Regions from separate parts of the Thermovirga lienii genome, predicted to be linked through region 2. Evidence: riboswitches for the same ligand, from Rfam matches in the RefSeq annotation. Region 2 holds a riboswitch; the other holds the start of a gene.
What was found. A riboswitch is a leader RNA that binds a small molecule or an ion and turns the genes downstream of it on or off. The one in region 2 is predicted to bind cyclic di-GMP.
Positions count from the first base shown of each region.

Region 1: another riboswitch for cyclic di-GMP. It lies ahead of V7Z69_RS02480 (hypothetical protein); the one in region 2 lies ahead of V7Z69_RS03775 (C45 family autoproteolytic acyltransferase/hydolase).

Region 1 is NZ_DAITZW010000004.1:163-9,657, forward strand. Features, by position in the region: partial or broken gene V7Z69_RS02475 (flagellin) at 1-1,812, shown strand, start outside; cyclic di-GMP riboswitch class I at 1,967-2,056, shown strand; gene V7Z69_RS02480 (hypothetical protein) at 2,107-2,610, shown strand; gene V7Z69_RS02485 (helix-turn-helix domain-containing protein) at 2,607-3,164, opposite strand; gene V7Z69_RS02490 (hypothetical protein) at 3,197-3,727, opposite strand; gene V7Z69_RS02495 (hypothetical protein) at 3,768-4,250, shown strand; gene V7Z69_RS02500 (chemotaxis protein CheW) at 4,253-4,714, opposite strand; gene V7Z69_RS02505 (sigma-70 family RNA polymerase sigma factor) at 4,741-5,751, opposite strand; gene V7Z69_RS02510 (hypothetical protein) at 5,913-6,239, shown strand; gene V7Z69_RS02515 (methyl-accepting chemotaxis protein) at 6,332-8,419, shown strand; gene V7Z69_RS02520 (hypothetical protein) at 8,444-9,313, shown strand; gene V7Z69_RS02525 (protein-glutamate methylesterase/protein-glutamine glutaminase) at 9,392-9,495, shown strand, end outside.
Region 2 is NZ_DAITZW010000006.1:55,363-60,697, reverse strand. Features, by position in the region: gene V7Z69_RS03780 (DEAD/DEAH box helicase) at 1-1,614, shown strand, start outside; gene V7Z69_RS03775 (C45 family autoproteolytic acyltransferase/hydolase) at 1,622-2,611, opposite strand; cyclic di-GMP riboswitch class I at 2,592-2,678, opposite strand; cyclic di-GMP riboswitch class I at 2,795-2,881, opposite strand; gene V7Z69_RS03770 (hypothetical protein) at 3,125-4,870, shown strand; partial or broken gene V7Z69_RS03765 (hypothetical protein) at 5,087-5,335, shown strand, end outside.

The DNA.
Region 1 (9,495 bases), on a different contig from region 2:
GACGGAACTGGTACCGTAATCCAAGCTGGTGGAACCTTGTCAGCTACCACCGACACCAGCGTGGGTGGTGCCGATGATTTCGACACGAGCGGCAGCGGCTTCGCTGTTTCGAAGGCATCTCAAAACATCACAAACATCGACACCGTGGACGGAAACCAGATGGCCGGCGGAACTTACAGCGTCATAACCTCCAACAACGTTGCCGCAGCCAGTATGCCTGTGGGGTATAACCTCAACGACCCGAACGGGTTTATGTCTGTCGATGATATTTTAACTCTCGACTTGGCATCATCCAACTTATCGTATCTCACCATGTCAATAGAAGTAACCGGTAAGGACAGTGACGCCAACACCCTTGACCTAGCCGTAGAGTACCGGGCCATGCAGAACGACGGAACCTGGACGAGCGGCTCGGTCAACCTAACAGGCGTTGATTCCAACGCAACAAACTTTGATGGCGCCGATAACATCATCTCCGGAGTAAACTTAGGTAATATGTCCTTCGACATCAATACCGCATCGGTGGGAGACAAGGCTGCTCTGACCCTGTGGGATTGGGATACTGGCGGCCTTACAAACGGTGATGTAGTCAGGATAACCGACGGAACCAACAATTACTACTTCAGCTTCACCGATGGTGCCCTTGATGGCGCTTCCGACAAGAACTTCTACATGTACCAGGTGGACAGCAACAACGTCCTCTACGACGGCGCCATCCAGATGGACTTTGACACCTATCTGGTGGATGAATCCCCTGCGTTCCAGTTCACTGTGGCAAGTGGCCTACCTGAGGGTACGGTGGCAACAGGTAACACCAAACTCAAAGACCTTGCCCAGTTCCAGGGAACGGGTGGAGTAAACTTGCTGGAGGATCCTCAGACCATAACCATCGTCCAGGGCGACGGCAAAAAGGCCACAGTTACCCTTTATGCCGACGACACCTTGGAGCAGGCTGCTACCAAGTTCAACCAGGCCATAGCGGAGACCTTGGGGCAGAAAAACTACGTGTCCTCCGCTGATGCAAACAACTTCGTGCAGTTCATCTCCTCCAGCGAAGTAACGGAGAACTCCCCCTACTCCATCGCCGGAACCTTGGTGTTCAGCAGCGCGGTGGCAGGTAAGGCCGGGGAGCTCAACTTCGTCGGAAGCGACTCCATAATCACCGCCTTGGGCCTCAACGTGATCCAGGAAAGCCAGGAAAACCGCTTCTCCGTTGACGTTACCGACTCCAACACCGGAGCAGTGGTAGCAAGCAACGTGGAACTTACCGGAAACACCCTTGTAGGCGTCATCGACCCCAACGTGGACATAGAGTTCGACAAGATGGCCAACGCAAGCATTTCCTGGAACAGCACCACTAAGAGCTGGTCCATAACCGCTGACTCTTCGTCCTTCGAGACCAATGTACACATCACTTCCAACTCAGCAGTCTTCCAGATAGGAGCCAACGAGGGCGAGAAGATGAGCATAGACTTGGGCAACATGTCCGCCGCAGCTTTGGGCGTGGACAAGGTCCTGGTAACCGACAGAGAGAGCGCCGCAAGGTCCATCACCATAATAGACAACGCCTTGAACCAGGTCTCTGAACAGAGAGCTGCTCTGGGTGCCTACCAGAACCGCTTGGAGCACACCATCAACAACCTGACCACGGCAAGCACAAACCTTACTTCCGCGGAAAGCCGCATAAGGGACGTGGACATGGCAGCAGAAATGACCGAATTCACCAAGAACCAGATCCTCATGCAGGCCGCAAGCGCCATGCTGAGCCAGGCAAACCAGCTGCCGCAGCAGGTGCTCCAGCTTCTGAGATAAGGCTATATAAACACAAAAGCATAAAAAGGGGCAGATTATATCTGCCCCTTTTATTTTTTAGCAGTATGTTTTGAAAATTTCTAAAATTAACTCGCCTTATTGACTGTTCGTTGGGATAGTAATATACTCCCCTATATATAGTTTGTAAGCCAAAAGCCGATAAGGGCAAAGCAGGCGAAGGCCTGCGGCGCAAAGCCCAGGGTCTAAGGCGCACATTTCGCGCTATGACAGCCTGGCTGCCGGCGATCTAATCCGCCCCCTGCTAGGCTCTTATCCAAATTAGGGGGAATAAAAGTGCAAAAAGATTATTTTTTCGCTATAGGTAAAACTATAAGAGTCCCCATCATTTGCAGTCGAAATCCTTATTACCTGCGCAGAGTTGAAGAAGTGTCATCTTTGGTCATAAAGGCTGTATCTCTGTGGGAAAGCATCTTCCCCCCAGAGATAAAACCACCGCACCATCACAGCCTGGGACACTTGATTAGGCTGGTCGCAGAAAGCCTCCCCCATGAAAAGCTGAAGCACCTCGAAAACAACCCCTCTTTGAATCGTGCTGCGCTCCTTTTGGATGAAGCAAAGCTCTCTGGATGCAGCAAGAATCTAGAAGAGATTTTCATACGCCTACACGAGGGATTAAACCAACTCTACACGGAATACGGAGAAGAACCTTTCGATGAGGGAAACGACCTATGGTCTCTTCAGCTGGTTTGTTCTAGCATTCCCGATGGGGAAAAACCAGGCTCCGTGAACATAGATCTAATATCAAAAAGCTTGGAAGAAATACGTGCTTTAATTTAGGAGGAACCCGCATCTTCAAGGTCATTTTTCCTGCGGCGCACTATCTGGTCCAAAAGGCCGTCCTCCTGGAGTCCGCCTCCTAGGGCTGGACCTTTATCCTCTATAGACACAATCTTTTCATAAGGGGTAGGCCTTCCTTGGCGAACCAATTCTGTGTCCAGAAGCAGGGCAACGACTACGCCCGTCACGCTCCCACTGTTGATGACGCTCAATAACTCCTGAGCAACCAAATCTTCAAAGGGAAGATAGTGAACCACCAACTCGTGCCGGGACGCCAAATCCAAGTACTTCAACAGCTTTTCGAGATTCAACATCTCAGGATGCTCCATGGCCTGACGCAGTAACCCTACAAGAGTTTTGAGGTTGACATAACTTGAGTTTCTGGCACCATCCATGCCATCCTTCTCCCAGTGAGATACCGTTACGCTGCCCACCTCGAGAAGGACCGCAAACTGAGCCTGAGTCAACCCCAAGCTCAACCTGAGCCTTTTTATGTAATCCGCAGGGACCAAAGGCCCCATTCCGTCCTTTCTAACCCCCATCATAGCCAACATCCCCAACTATCAGAGATTGAACTAACAGCCGCTTAAGTCTTCCCCAACGATCGGAGAAAAACCTTCGTCAGCAGTTCCTTGTCGGGAAAGGAACCCTCAATGCCCCTTAAAGCCTCCAAGAGGGAAAGAAAAAAGCCTTCTTTGACTTCCTCCTCAAAAGGCATCGCTCTTTCTGACTTTATCATATCATATAGATCATACACCTTTAAACATAATTTTATAGACGGCACACTTTGGTTTACAAAAAAGATCAGTGAGGACGCTCCCGCATACCCTCTCTTCTTTGTCACCTTCTGCAGAACGAAGAGAAAGTCCATTGGAGAACAAAAGAGATTAAATTCCCTGCTGTCTCCCTTGATGATGAAGGTCTCACCTTGAAACCTTCCAAGCAAGTCCACCAGAGCCTCCATAAAGGCATTGAACCCCTCCAGGTCCTTCTCTCGGCACGCTGCTTTCTGTATCTCCTTTTGCCAAGAGGCCATCTTGTATCCTTGTTTCCTTCCTGATGAACTCTTAACCTTTTTCTTTGAGGAAGGTCTGTTGTTTCTTTTTTCTTGTGACACAGTCCTGGCCGTCCTCCTTAAAATTCAGGGGGTGAATTTATTGAGTCAAATCAACAAGCCAGAGCAAGAAAACAATCTTTCTGAGCCAGCTTTCGTGGACGCAAGCGGCAAGTACATTGATGCGTCCGACTACTCATCTCTCAAGTTTCGCCTCCCTGCATTGGACATCATGCTGCAAACGATGATCGAAAAAGGCGAAAGCAGGCGGCTCATCGTGCCCCAGACGTACGGCGTCGGAGACGTTTTCATAGAACGTATAGACCCCACAGGCGCTGCATGGAAAATATGGCAGCAAAAGACCTCCAACAACGGCACAAAAACATACTACCCTGCCATTCGGTTCTTCTATGACCCCAAGAAGGGCACTATAAGGCCCATAGACTATAGGGACAAGATGGTGCACCTCGAGGGTAGAAGCAAGACCACTCAGCTTTTGATAGCGTCCTTCATGGCCTACTGGTTCGCTACATTGATGGCCATAAGCTATCTATGCTCCAAAGGACCCAAGGACGAAAAAGAATAACTTCAACGACCTACGACTTCCTCGCGGGGCTCCTTCTTCTCCCCTGAAAGCAAGCTATCAACGTCCAGCACAACTATTATCTCCGAACCGTCTATAAGTATTCCTTTCAAGAACTCCTTGGGTATGCCGCAACTGCCTTTTCCTTCGTCTATGGGCTGCAGATCCTGCCAGGGAAGCTCCACTATATTGGAGACCTCGTCGACCATGATGCCCTGGGTCACCCCTTCATCGGAACTCAATATTAGAATCCTGGCCATGGAAAGGTCATCCAGCTCCTCCATGCCAGCGAACTTTCTCAGGTCTATGAGGGAGATAAGCTCCCCTCTAACGTTCAGAAACCCTTTAAAGTAGTGGGGGGTGCCTGGAACAGAAGTCACCTTCATCAGGGGCAATATCTCCCTGACCTTCTCTATGGGCACACCGTATCTTTCATCTTTGAGACTGAAAACCACGATACTGCTCATTCTCATACCCTCCAATCAAAAATGAATCACGCCACACCCCAAGTCTGGCAGAACATTTTAAGCAAGTTACTCTCTTTGAGTTTCTTGATTACCCCGTTAACCACTCCCCTTATGTACTCTGAACTTTTCCCGTAAGCTTCAGCTATGTCGGAGAGCTTATGGGGACTGGTGTAGTTCCCCAAGCCAAACCTCCTGCACAGTATGTCGTATTCGTCGCAAGAAAGCTCTTTCCTCAAAAGGCTCAAGAACTCATCCCTGAAAAAGGTCCTCTCAAGCACTTCCTCCGGGTCCGTTTCCTCGTAGCCTACAGCACTGTTTCCCTTAAGAGCCTCTGGGCTGACCGAGAAGCTGCCCTGCTCATCACCATCGGCGAAATCTATGGAAAGGGCAACGTCCGATATGACGGCAAGAGATCTGATCCTATCAAGGTCCACCCCATCAGGGAGCTCTAACCTTTCCCCAGACTTGAAAGCCCTCACTTGCTCAGCATAGGCCCTGGCGGAAAGCCCTGCATATCCAGGCACGCTCATTCCCCTTCGATGCTGCAGTAAAGCCACCTTCATCCGCTGGTATATCCAAGGAACTCCGTAGGTACTGAACCTGGTCCCCTTTTTGTAGTCAAAGCGGCTAACTGCTATCATTAGCCCTATGATCCCCTCCTGAACCAAGTCCATAAAGGAGAGAATACTTTGGTCCTGCCCCACTCTCTCTTTGGCCTTTTTGGCGCACGCAATGACCAATCTGAGGTTGCCCAAAACAAACCTCTCGAAGGCCTCACGGTCACCCTCTTCTTGAATCTTTTTGGCCAGCATTTTTTCCTCCTCCGGAGTCAACAATGGGAACTTTCTTATTTCAATATGAAAGGGGTCAAGGGGGGCAACTTCCAAGGGTTCTTCCAAATCCCACAGCTCATCCTGTTCCACAACGGGCTCTTCCAGATCAAGCACACCATCTGCCAGGACTTCTGCCTGATCCTCTTGAGCAGGCGCATAGCCCTGTAAGGTAAAACATATCCCTCCGTGGTTTACTCTAGCCATCTACGGTTCCCTCCCTGGATCCGTCTGCAATTCATCCTACATACCTTATCGGCCGAAATGGGAATAAAGATTAGACCCGAAGGGTCAATTTCACAAAACCTCTTTTAAAGATCATCCAAATGGGATACATTTTAGACAAATGCGAAAAGGAGGCCTTTAGTATGGACGACCAAGGAAGAATAGAGAGAAAACCACCAGTTGCTCCGACGAGAAAACCAACGCTGTACACATCAGAGACTCCTGCAAAACAGGCCAAGCTCTCCTACGCCCACCATGAGTACAATATAGGGAACCTCAAATGGGTGGCCCAAATCCTGGAAGGAACACTGCGCGCCTTTGGCCGCAACGTGAAACTCAAGGTCAAAGAAGAACATATAGAAGCCTACGAAGGCAACAAAAACATCTTCTCCATATCCTACGACGAAGCTTTCAGAAAAGTCGAAGAAATTAGACTAATCCTCTCCTCTCTCGTTGACAGGGAAGCATAGGTTGTTTACATCACACCCACTAATTATACTGTATATCAGATCTAACTTTAGGAAGATACTATAATGAAAATATCTAGGAGGAGTGGTGCACCTTGCGGAAACTGTGGCAGCAGACGGCAGCTTCAATAATAATCTCGGGACTGATCGTGGTCCTTGCGGTCTTGCTAATCGTAGGTTTTCAGATCTATGCATTACAAAAAGAAAACCTCAAAAACAATATAGACCTAACTGTAAGGCACCTGTCCATGGAACTAGAAAATTACGGAACTCATCTCAAATCCCCGGTCGTCATAGTCAACAGGAGCGTTGCAGAAAAGGTCAATCCCGATGGTTGGCTGGCCTCCCCAGAGCTTGAGGACTACTACGCAGGCAACCTTTCTTACGGCCTGATCTCCGTGGCCCAAGATGCCCCATGGGCAGAGAAGTTATACTTCTACTTCAACTCCCCGCTGATAGGCAAGAAGAACATTACAGGCGCCGCGGTAGCCAAAAAAGCCGATGGCAAATGGGAGATCAATACCGACACTTCCTTAACGGTGGACAAAAACGGCTTCACAGAAACCTCTTCACAAGCCCAATGGTTCTTTGTTCCAACGAAGAAAAAGAAGGCCATATGGACTGATCCAAGGATTGTAAGCACTCCAATGGGCAAGAGAGCGGTGGTTACCTACGCCGAACCAGTAATGGTAAAGAGCAAAAAGGATCAACAGGAGATACTTTTAGGAGTGGCGGGCATTGACATCAACATCGAAGCTTTCAGCGATTTCATCAAAAACCGAGGGGAAGGAAATGGCTCCTTCAAGTTTGTGTTGTCCCCTGGCAATAAAGTTATAGCTCATCCCAAACTGGATTCTTCAACGGGGACCATCGACGAAAATGATGCAAAAGAGATAGCTTCCTTCCTCGAGGCCGTCGGAGATGTGAAAGTTATAGGTAACTTCTACGTATCCATTCAAGAGACCCCAAGCGGACTAAAGATAGGCTATGCAGTACCCAAGGCCCTTATTACAGCCCAAATACGCAACCTCCTCTTGAAGATCTCGGGTGTCTCCCTCCTTGCCCTTCTGGTGGCAGCATCCCTGGGAGTGGTGTTCGGAAGGCGTCTCGCACAGCCGATAGTTGAGATAACGGGCATCGCTCAAAAGATGGGAGAAGGGGACTTCAGAGAAGCCAAATTCAACAAGTTCAACGGCGAGGAAGTATCCCTCCTTCAAAGGTCCATATTGGATACCATGAAGAACCTGAGGGAGATGATATCCAACGTAAGCTCCCTAGCAGAGGAGCTTGCGGCCTCAGCCCAGGAAGTAGCAGCAGGGGCTGACGAAACGGGAAGAGGTGCTGAGGAAAGCATAAATCAAGTACAGAAGGTCCGAAACGCCATAGAAAAGCAATCGAATATACTGGGCACCATAGCTCAACAAATAGAACAGGTTGGAGACCTCGTACAAAACATGGAGTCCTTGATGGAGAAGCTAAAGGCTCTCCACGATGAGCAGCTTCAAGCAACACAAAAAGGCGCTGAACTTGTGAGGCAGAGTGAATCCACTGTGAAGGAACTGGATGAAATATCAACGGAAGTAAACAGCTCCTTCAAAGAGGTCACAGAGAGCATGTCTAAGATAATAGGAATGGCTCAAACCATATCCTCCATAGCAGACCAGACCAACCTTCTTGCCCTGAACGCTGCCATAGAGGCCGCCCGCGCAGGTGATGCCGGAAGAGGGTTCGCCGTGGTTGCAGAAGAGGTCCGAAAACTTGCAGAGGAATCCTCCAACGCAGCCCAGCAGATCCATTCCTACATAGAGGAGATACAGCCTCGCGTACAGAAGGCAGAAAAATCCCTATCGAAATCCAATGAGACTACAGCAAAGGGCATAGAAGCCATAGATCAAACCAGGGAAGCCTTCGAAACCATAAGAAGCGACGCTGAAAGAGCAAAAGAAGAAGGAAACCAGGTAGGAAAAGCCATGGAGGAGCTAGCCTCCCTCTACTCCAAAATAGAGGAGGCTTTGAAGACCTTCAACGAGGGACGAAGGATCGTGGAAGAATCCATAAACCATCTCTCAGCTACGGCGGAAGAACAGGCAGCTCAGGCAGAGGAGTTCTCCGCCTCAAGCCAAGGTCTCTCCGAGATGGCAGAAAAGCTGATAGGTGAGATGAACAAATTCAAGATAAGCTAAAAGACACAAAGGGGGCCCATACCGTTGAAAGGTTATGAAGACTCTTTTTTCATGATCCAAAAGCTTGTTGAGAAAGGGCTTGCAGCTAGGGGGGTCCCCATTTACTCCTTAAACTTCAAGAGTTTAAACGAAAAAGAACTTGCTGTGAACATTATACTTTACCTCCCAAAAGACATGGATACGGCAAAGGATTTCATCATTGAACAATTCGACGTTAAAAAGGGACAACAAGAACATATCAAAGGAAGGCCCCTGAAGATACCCGCAAAACTCAAAAGAAAGCGCCAAGGCCTTCCTGAGTGGCAAGACCTTAAGGGTAAGACCATGGTTTTTGTTGTGGACACCGTACTGCACCATGGGTTGAGCTCGCTCATTGCATCTACTGAGGCAAATCCATCAGATGAAGAATCCATTGCTGTCATGAAAGAACAAATAAGCCATATAGAGAACTTCTTCAATGACAAACCCTACGTACAACAAGAAGCAAAAGTGGATGCTAGCCTTAAAGAAACACCACATGTAGAAGAAGACCACACAAGTTCCTCCTTGCTATCCAAGGAGGACATAGAATCTGCCTTGAGCATCATACCAAGCGGCATAACACAACGTTGGGTAGAGTTGGCAGAAGAAAACCTCCTGGCCATAACTAATTCATATGAGGTGAAAGAAGACTGGATCAATAAGCTGGAACCTTTTTTAAAAAACGCAGGTATCACCTCGGAAGAAGACCTCGCCTCCTTCGCAGAGGCTCATCTAAACAGCTGGGAAGACCTGTACGAAGCCTTTGAAACTGCCAGGTTGCAAGGTATAATCCCAAAGGACAACCTTTCCCTCATTGATTTGTTCTGCCTTTTGTTGCAGGGCTGTTTCATGAGCAGTGGAAGGCAATTTTGAAGGGTTGCTGTTTAATATCGACCTTTTACATATACTTTTAGTGAAGTTTGGCAAACTTAATTGCACCGGGAGGAATGTATGAAAACGGAAAAGATAAAAGTCCTCATAGTGGACAACTCCGCTCTCATGAGGCTCATATTGGAGGACATGCTGTCCTCCGAAGAGGATATAGAAATAGTAGG
Region 2 (5,335 bases):
AAAATGGAAAGCGGAGAAATTCATTTGGGAGGAAAAATGGAAAAGTTCGATTTCTACCCGTGGCAACGGGAAGCCTTTGAAAAGATCAAGGATAAGGATGCAATCGTCGCTGCCCCAACGGGTTCGGGCAAAACGTGGGTTGCCTATCTTTGGGCTGGTCTGCTTAATTTAGAAGGTCAAACAACTACTCCTAATGTAGAAAAAGTTATATTCACTGCGCCGATAAAGGCACTGAGCAATGAAAGATACCTTGACCTGCGCAAAATGGGCTTTGACGTTGGAATAGAGACGGGAGACTTTAAGAAGAACGAAGACGCTTCTGTGCTTTGCTGTACCCAGGAGATATACACTCTCAAGTATGCCAGCAGGCCGAACCTCAGGGTGGTCATAGATGAATTTCACTACATTTTTGGCGATCCCGAAAGAGCAAGAGCGTACATAGACGGAGTAAGCAGCACCCATCCAGACTCCAAAATGCTCGTTATGTCCGCTACCTTTGGTGGAAGCAGCGAAGTAAGAAAGTACTTGAACAGGATAACAGGGCGAACGTTTGAACTTTACGAAGGCAAAAAAAGAGTGACAGAACTTGTTTTTTTGCCTCAGAAGCCGATGACCATTGACAAAGTCAAGGATGCATTGGTTTTCGTTTTTTCTCAAAAGGGCACTATGGAGCTGGCATACAGGATAGCGAAGCGCAGGAAGCACAAGGGCAAGGCAGAAAAGAAGAGAATATACGAGATAGCCGAGATTCTAGGGGTGGATAAAGTCCACATGCCTCTTTTGAGAGGAGTGGGGATGTACCATGGTGGGATGTTGCCTAAGGAAAAACTTTTGGTCGAGGCTGCTTTCAGGGAGAGACTTCTGGACGTAGTCGTAGGAACCAACGCGCTCTCTCTAGGGGTTAATCTTCCTGCCAAATACGCGGTCTTTGCACAGCTTGTGAGGTATCACGACAGAGAGCCTATAAGCAAGAATGAATTTCTGCAGATGGCTGGTCGAGCAGGTAGAAAAGGGCTTTTTGACAAGGGGTTTGTAACCTGGCTAAAGGATTCTCCTTTTGAGCAGCGAAGCGCCAGCACCAAGAACATATTCAAGGCATTGATGAAGGCGCCGTTAGAAAGAGCGTCCGTAGTCCTTATGCCAGATTACGGGAAACTTTTGAGAAAACAGAGGACCTTGGAGGATGAGGCAAAGTTCATTGCCAGGTTCTCTCTTCCCGTGGTCAATGAAAGATATGTCGAGGAGGAGCTGAGGAGAGACCTCAAGATCATCGAGAGGGCTATAAAGGAATTGGCGCCTCCTGGAGAAAGAGAAAGGTTTAGAAAGGTGCTTGCCGATATATGGTATGGAGAAATGGAGATAGGGGAAAACCTGGAGATGGCTCAGCTCTTTATGTGGGACGGTAGGGCTGATGCCTTGACTGCGGCGGAAGTGATAAATCTTTTTGAGAAAAATTATTTGAAGGCCTTGTTAAAGGTAAAAAGATTTGCCAACCATTTACCAAAAGGATACGAGTTTTTAGGAATGGAGTACCTTGACAGGACCGTCGAAGAACTTGACGGGACTATCTATGGTTTTGAAGAGAAGATAAGAGAGATAGAATCTACGTCCTGACGTTAGCTTAGCCGTCAACCTTAGCGGCCTTGGCAACGTCACCCCTCCAGAAGGTGGGTTCTAGAGCACCAGAAAACGCTCGGAAGGGCTTCCCTGGGTCCTTCATGGTTACATACAGCCTGGGACTGTCCCCCTTAGGAATGGCGATTATCCATTGGGCCACGGTTTGAGATCTTTTAGGAGAGCTTCCGGTGCGGAAGATGCTCTCATCGGGGCCTGCGCTTTGGTCGTTGCTGAAGGCCACAAAGTCCTCCATGGTCAAGTTTCCCGCCTTGGCCTGCAATAGGCTTATTATACGTTCGTAACGCGTTTTGCTGCTGGATGGGATTTTTATGTTGTATCTTTGCATTTTTGGCGAGATGTAGTGATTGGTTTGGGCTATGAAGCCGTCATCCACTACTCTTACGGTGTTCTTGCCTCCGGGAGCCACCTCGACGACGGCGATCTTTTCTTTGTCTGCGATCATGTAGAAGGAAACTCTTTTGAACCTGTCAAGGTTTGCCAGCACCTCATCCACCGATGAGAAAGAAGTGAGGATCTTGTGTGAGGAGAGGGCGTCCTTGTCCTTGGTTTTCCTTTTATCCTTTGGTACAACGGAAACGGTAGCTGTTACCACCGCTAAGCCCTTTTCGTTGACCCCAGCCTTTAAACCTGATCCATTTTCATCCACCGCGAAAAGACCCACGTATGAATAACCTTGGGTTGGTGTAACTTTCCTTAAATAATGTTTTTGAGTAGGCTTCCAGTCTCGATTCTTGGCCAATATGGTGATATTGCCGCTGGTTGCAGATCCTGTCGCGGCCCACAGCGTGCAGGATTCTGCGGCTTCCGCAACCAAAAGCAGGAGAATTATAAGTGTGGCAACGAACTTTGCTGTTTTATTCTTAAGGAGGTGTTTCATTTCCTCGTCGCCCCCCAGCGATCTTTTCGTTCTCTCGCCAGGCGGCCTGAAGGGAGGAAAGGATATGTTCTCTACCTTCGGCAGCCTGGCTGTCATGGCCTTTAAAGGCTTTAGACCCTCGGCTTTGCGTCGCCGCCTTTCGACGGTTTTGCCCTTTCGGGTTTTTCTAAAGGATCAGTTTTGTTGAATTTTTCTGTTCTTAACAAAAAGCCTCAAAAAAGCGCCTTTCAGATTTGAATCCGAAAGGCGCCACACCGCACTATTCCTTATTTTGGAATCTTCGGCAGCCTGGCTGTCATGGCCTTTAAAGGCTTTAGACCCTTGGCTTTGCGCCACCGCCTTTCGGCGGTTTTGCCCTTTCGGATTCTCTTATTCCGACAAACACTAACCCTATGCTTAATTATGGCACTTATTTTGTTTTTGTCAAGTATTGTCATTGATTTTTATAGTCAAAACTTTAGCAGAGTGTATTATAATTATGTGGACTAAAGCTGCTACGTCATTGCGTCATATGGGATCTGGTGCCGTAGCCATCTGGGAGTGATGAGGTTGAAAGTATCAAGGTGCAATTTAATAGCTGTAGTGTTTAGCGTCGTTTTTTTGTCTCTAATGATGATAACACCTTTGGTGGGTGTTGGGTTCGCTGGCGGTAGCATTCCTTGGGGTAAGATTCTGTCCTCAAGCACAGAACCGGTATTCTTCAACGAGAAAGAGCTGGTTGAAAAAACTCTTTCGCTTTTGAGGAATGGTGGTGCCGCCTCAAAACAGGCCAAGGAGAAAGGCAGTGAAAAACTGGTACTTTTGAGTGTCAGCAACGGAAAAAGCATAAACGTCACGTCTTACGGAGTGGGAAGCGATATATATGTGGCTTTGGCAGATGCTGTGAACCGGCTGAGGGAGAAAAAGGTCAACTTGTCTGATGTTCGGTGGTTCAAGGTCTACGTTTTAAGGGATATGGAGTTCAGGAGGATGGCCAATATTCAAAAGCCCTTGCCCATAGAGAGAGGACTTTGGGGACTTGCCTTTCCAGGCTGTGATAATTGCATATTTACGCCAGAAGATGTGCTGGCAAAGAAAATAGTGAAGGATAATGGAATATTGCAACCTCCGTCCATAGGACTGTGGGGCGACCTTTCGGCTGAAAAAATGATAAGGTCCATGTTGGAGACTAAAAGAGCAGATTATGTGGCCTTCAGAACGGAGAGCGTTTTTTGGGATGGTTCGAGAGCACAGCGTCTGTACAGGGGAAGCCCAATATATGATTCGTATGAAGATCAAGATATCGCTGAGTCCACAAGGCTTGCGGCTTACTACTTGCTAAGGAACGTGGATTCAAAGGGTAAATTTACTTACGTTTATGATCCCATCAAGGACAGAAGCAAAGGCGGTTATAACATGTTGCGGCATGCTGGGACCATATTTTCCATGCTTCAGTATTATGAGAAAACTGGAGATAAAAAGGTCCTAAAGGGAGCCAAAAGAGCCATAGAGTACATGTTGAGCAAGGTGAAAACCTTCAGAAAAAATGGAGAGGAGATGGCATGCCTGGTCGAGGGGGATTATGTGAAGCTCGGGGGTAATGGGCTGGCTGTCCTGAGTTTGGCTAAATACATGGAGGCCACAGGTGACAATAGATATATGCCATTGGTAAAGAGGATGGGAGAGTGGATACTTTCCGTTCAAGATGAATCAGGTAGGTTCTATATACACAAGCAAGTCTTTCCCGAGGGGGAGGTGTCTGATTTCCGCTCGGTGTACTACCCTGGCGAAGCTATTTTTGCGTTGGCGATGCTGGGAAGGTTGGACGATGAAAACTCGGATAAATGGCTTAAAGGGGCAGCAAGGGGTGCAAGATATATTATCGAGATAAGGGATGGCAAGAAACAGGATATGGAGCTTCCTCATGACCACTGGCTGCTTTACGGAATGGATGAGCTTTCCCGCAGTGGTTACGACAAAGAAGGAGTTTTCTTGAAGCACGCTTTGAGGTTGGCGAAAGTCATAAGCGATGCTCAGCACAAGGATTCATATTATCCCGACTGGATAGGAGGGTTTGGGAAAAATCCCAGGTCTACTCCGGCTGCAACTAGGATGGAAGGAATAGGCGCGGCCTACAGGATGGCTAAAAGGGCTGGATTGGAGGAGGAAGGGAAAGATATTCTGAAAACCTTCAGGCTCGGAGGGGGTTTTTTGTTGAGGATGCAGATAGGGCCTTCATGGGCCATGCATTTGAAGAATCCCTCTAGGTCGATCGGAGGAGTAAGGAGAAGTTTTGCTAATTTTGATATTCGGATAGATTACGTCCAACACAACCTTTCAGCTCTTTTGGCCCTTCAGCAGGCGCTGGGAGAGTAATAATTTTGGATTTTGGTATTTGCATGAATGGCAAAACAGAGTTATAATAAATTATCTAGCTAAACTACTCAGTTGAACATCTTAACAACTTGGCTGCCGAAAGGCGGCAAATGTATTTGGCTAGACAAAAAGGTAAAAAGGTACCAATTTACATATTAACAAGTTGTTAGCTGAAGTTTCCGATTGGTGCTGCTGCGCCAAGAGAGGGTGAGAGAGATGAGGCCTAGGAGAGTTAGTATATCAGGTAGTAAGTTTAAGAGGTTTGTGGTGTTTGCCGTGCTTTTTTACGTGGCTGTAACGAGGTTGTTTACTCCTAGTTATATGGCCTATGCCTTCAGGGATGTAAAGCCTATAGCTGGACCTAGCAATGTTGAGGTGATGGAAGTACCTCAGCTTTACGATGAAGAAGGTCAATTGATTCAGTGTGACTGGGATCTGGTGACGTTGGAGGAAGCACAGAAGCAT